DNA from 2 places in the Paucidesulfovibrio gracilis DSM 16080 genome. Region 2 is predicted to be linked to the other one. Evidence: riboswitches for the same ligand, from Rfam matches in the RefSeq annotation. Region 2 holds a riboswitch; the other holds the start of a gene.
The links. Region 2 has a riboswitch for thiamine pyrophosphate ahead of cytX (putative hydroxymethylpyrimidine transporter CytX). Riboswitches for the same ligand answer to the same signal wherever they lie in the genome.
Positions count from the first base shown of each region.

Region 1: another riboswitch for thiamine pyrophosphate. It lies ahead of B5D49_RS08595 (sulfide-dependent adenosine diphosphate thiazole synthase); the one in region 2 lies ahead of cytX (putative hydroxymethylpyrimidine transporter CytX).

Region 1 covers NZ_FUYC01000006.1:143,030-145,227, forward strand. Annotated here, with positions in the region: gene glmS (glutamine--fructose-6-phosphate transaminase (isomerizing)) at 1-175, opposite strand, end outside; gene B5D49_RS08595 (sulfide-dependent adenosine diphosphate thiazole synthase) at 438-1,241, opposite strand; TPP riboswitch at 1,383-1,483, opposite strand; gene B5D49_RS08600 (TRAP transporter large permease) at 1,557-2,198, opposite strand, start outside.
Region 2 covers NZ_FUYC01000009.1:55,076-57,273, reverse strand. Annotated here, with positions in the region: gene cytX (putative hydroxymethylpyrimidine transporter CytX) at 1-1,118, opposite strand, end outside; TPP riboswitch at 1,173-1,271, opposite strand; gene B5D49_RS09980 (mechanosensitive ion channel family protein) at 1,349-2,188, opposite strand.

The DNA.
Region 1 (2,198 bases), on a different contig from region 2:
CCAGGGTTTTTTCCAGTTCGCACAGTTTGCCCTTGGCCTTGATCACGCGCAGGCCGTCCGTGTGCAGGAAGCCGACCCCGGCGGAGTCGTATCCACGATATTCAAGGCGACGAAGTCCCTCCACGAGGACGGGGACCGCCGGACGATGGCCGCAATAGCCGATGATTCCGCACATGGTTCACTCCGCTTGCGTCGTTTTCATTTTGGTTCAAAGGCGCAGGTGCTTTCGTTTCATAGAGGCACGAGCCGCACAAATCAAGAGGGGCGGGATGTGTCCGGGTCGGCAGAACCAGCAGGCAGAGCCGGATTTCCCGGCAAGGCCGCGTGATTTCGGTGGCCGCGGAATGAAAAAAAGCGTCCCGCGGACGAAAATCCACAGGACGCTTGTTCGAAGTGGGGCAAAGACGGAGTACGATCCGTGATTTGCCGGACGGCTGCTATTCGCCGCGCAGCTCCTTGGCGATAAGCTCGGCCACCCTCAGGCCGGAAAGCAGCATGCCGCCGAAGATCGGACCCATGCGGTAGGAGCCGAAGGTGGCGTTGGCGGCCATGCCCGTGACCCACATGCCCGGGAACACTTCGCGGGTGTTCTCCACAGTGGTGGACTCGGCGCGTTCCGCCCACATGGATTGTTCCCCCTCGATCTTGCCGGAGGGCGTGTTCAGGCGCACGTCGTTTTTGCGGACCACGGTCTTGAGCACTTCGGTATCGTGGCCGGTGGCCTCGATCACGCAGCGTGTGCCGAGCACCACAGGGTCGATGTGCAGGCCCGCCATTTCCACGGGCGAGGAGTTGATGACCAGGCCGGTGACGCGTTTGCCGTCCGCTTCCTCACGGATGCACACGTCTTCCACGCTGGTGCAGTTGAAGACCTTGGTCCCGGCAAGGCAGGCGCGGGAGGCCAGGGTGGTGGTGCAGGCCACGGCATCGGCGGTGTAGTATCCGTCGCGGTAGTGGCTGACAGCAATGCCCGCCTCTTCCAGGATGTGGCGGCTTTCTTCCTGCACCACAGCCATGTTCCAGGTCATGCCGCCGCCCCACATGCCGCCGCCCAGGGAGAGCTTGCGCTCGAACAGGGCCACGTTGAAGCCTTCGGAAGCCAGCTTCCAGGCAGCGGTGAGTCCGGAGGGACCGCCGCCCACAATGGCCACGTCAAGGTTCAGGCAGGATTTGAATTTTTCGAAAAAGCGGTCGGCAATGGCCTCGGTGATGATGCGTTCGTCCAGGGGTTGGTTGGTCATGATGTGCGTCCTCCTTAAGCAATAGTAAGGTTAACCCCGCAAAAACGGGGCAAGACGCCGGTGGGTGACGCGGGGGCGCGACCGTTCGCGGCCTCACGCGTTCACAGGGGAGAGAATGGATGAAAAGAAACCCGAAGCGGTTTCTTCAGGAATCCGATTTCCCTTCGCCAGTGTGAACTGGAGCAGGTTCGATGGGTTTGCTCTCAGCCCCGCAGATGAGCGGGACACCCCAACCGGACAGTGGGCGTTTATCAAGGCTTGACCGTTGTGGCAAGCCCTTTTGTTCGTGAATAAAACAACAGTGAAAAAAGAAGGTTACATCATGCTCGGCAGCCAGAGCGCCAGTTGCGGCAGGGCCATGAGCAGGGCCACCACCAGGGCATAGCAGGCCAGAAAGTAGCTGACACCGGCAAACACGTGGCGCATGGGGATATTTCCGGCCATGGACGCGACAATGAAGGTGTTCACGCCCACGGGTGGGGTGATGGCTCCCATGGTGGTGACCACGGTGATGAGCACGCCGAACCAGATCATGTCGTACCCCATGGCCTGGACCACGGGCTGGAAGATGGGAATCGTCACCAGCAGCAGGGCCAGGGCATCCATAACCATGCCGCCCACCGCGTAGATCAGGCAGATGAGCAGGATCACGGTCCAGGACGGTACGGCCAGGGAAGCGACCATGGACGCCATTTCCGAGGGCAGTCGGGCAATGGTCAGAAATTTGGCGAAAATCACCGCGCCCATCATGATCACCAGAATCATGCAGGAGATGCGGATGGTGTCGGACAGGGCCAGGATCAGCTTTTTCCAGGTCATTTTCCCCGTGACCGTGGCCAGTAGCAGAGCCAGGGCCGAACCAGCCGCGCCCACTTCAGTGGGGGAGAAGAAGCCCGCGAACAATCCGCCCATGACCAGCCCGAACAGCAGCAGCATTTCAAGGGAACCGGGCAGGGA
Region 2 (2,198 bases):
AGGGTCGGTCCCACCAACAACCCGAACGGCTTCAGCTGGTAATACAAGGCAACGCCAAGTGCAAGACTTATCGTGGCTGCCGGATCCCAGGATGTTTTTCTTTTATCGGTGCGCAGCACATAATAATCCGCCAACAAAATGGCCACCAACGGCGCGAATACGGAACCCAACGCATACAGGAACCATTCATACTTGGTAATGGGTACATACATGGCAAGCACGGTGCCGATCACCGCGAACACCACGGAAGTCCAACGACGGCTCAACCTGGGGAAGATATTCAGACTGGAAACAGCGGCGGAGTAAACGTCCAGAAACGTAGTGGTAATGGTGGACAAACCGATAATGCCCAAGGCCACCATGCCCAGATTGGCCGCCAGCATCATGGACGCGGGATCAAAGCTGCCCGAGTGCAGCGCTCCCAGGATGCCGATGCCGTACATCCAGCAACTGCCCAAAAAATAACCCAGCAGCGGCGCGAGCCAGGAAGCGGTGCGCGTCTTGGCCATGCTCGTATAATCGGAGATGAGCGGAAACCAGGACAGCGGCATGATGATGGCCATTTCAAAACCGAAATGAAACGGCCCGTCTCCGCCTGCGCCGGCAATGGCCTCCGGCCGGGACAGCAGCACCCAGCTGAGCACCACGGTCAACACGAGCAGCAGGCTCACCGCGACCATATTCAGCCATTTGAAACCGCGAATCCCCAAAAAAACCCACAATCCGATGAACGCCCCAACAACGGCGGAAAGCAAAATCTGATTGTCCAGCCCCCAGAGTGCGGTGGTCAGGCCGTTGAGCGCTCCGCCGCCCAAGAGCACCATCCAGGCCGTCCAGCCAAGTAGCTGAAACACGTTGATGACGGAGATGAGATACGAACCCTGGCGGCCAAAGGAAATACGGGTGGACATGATGGCGGGAAGGCGTTCGCGGAATCCGATCCAGCCCGCCAGCACAAGGAGTGCGGTTCCGGCCAGATGTCCCAATACATTGGCCCACAGGGCTTTTTCCAGCCCCAGATCGGCAAGCAGGCCACCGGTAAGAATTTCGGCCACGGAAACGGCCGCACCAAACCAGAGAAAAAACAGATTGGCAAAGGAAAGTTGGTGTTTGGACATAAAAAAGCCCCTTCAGATGATGTTCAAGGGGCACTGCGCGAAAAGAGGTGCAAATTTGTATTGCGCCAGATTCCGTACGGCAGTGCGAACTGCTTCACGTTCCAAGGGTGTGATCTCAGCTTCGGCTCAAGCGAAGCACCCCCATCGGCAAAATCGACGGCTATCAAAAAGCCGTAACGGAATCAAGCGGACCCCGACAATAAATCGAGGTCCGCTGTAGCACAAAAATCCTATTTTTCGGTGAACAAATGCACATCCTGCTGAGGAAACGGAATGGTCACGCCCTGTTCGTCGAATGTTTCCTTGATGGAACGGATCAGATCAAACCGGACAGACCAGTAATCGTCCGTCCGAACCCAGGGCCGCACCACAAAATTCACGCTGCTGTCCCCCAGTTCCGACACCGCGACCATGGGTTCCGGCTCCTTGAGGATACGCTCGTCCGCGGCGAGAAGACCTTCTAAAATTCCCTTGGCCTTGGAAATAATGTCTCCGTATCCGATTCCCACTACCAGATCGATGCGCCGCGTATCATTGGCCGTCACATTCACGATGACGTTCCCAAGGATGCTGGAGTTGGGGACGTAGACCTTTTGGTTGTCCGGCGTGGCCAGCTCGGTGTTGAACAAATTCACGGCCATGACCGTTCCCGAGGTGCCGCCCACCGTGACATAGTCGCCCACACGGAAAAATCGGAAAAAGATGAGCAATACGCCCGCCGCAAAGTTGGACAGGGAATCCTTGAGCGCCAGGCCAACGGCCAAACCAGCGGCGCCGAGCACTGCCAGAAACGATGTCACATTGATGCCAAGCTGTCCGAGGGCCGCTATGCCGACGGCCGTCACAAGCAGATAATGCAGGGCATTGCGTACAAAACTGACCAGAATGACATCAACGCCGCCCTTTTCCATCAGCCGTCCCACCAACGAGGACAGCCGTCGGGAAAGCACGAAGCCGACCCAGAACAAAATCAGGGCGACCACGAGACGCAAACCATACTGTCCCACCCAATACACAAGCATGTCCACCATGGATTGCAGCATGGAGGCATTGAACTGAATTCCGTCCATCATTTCTCCT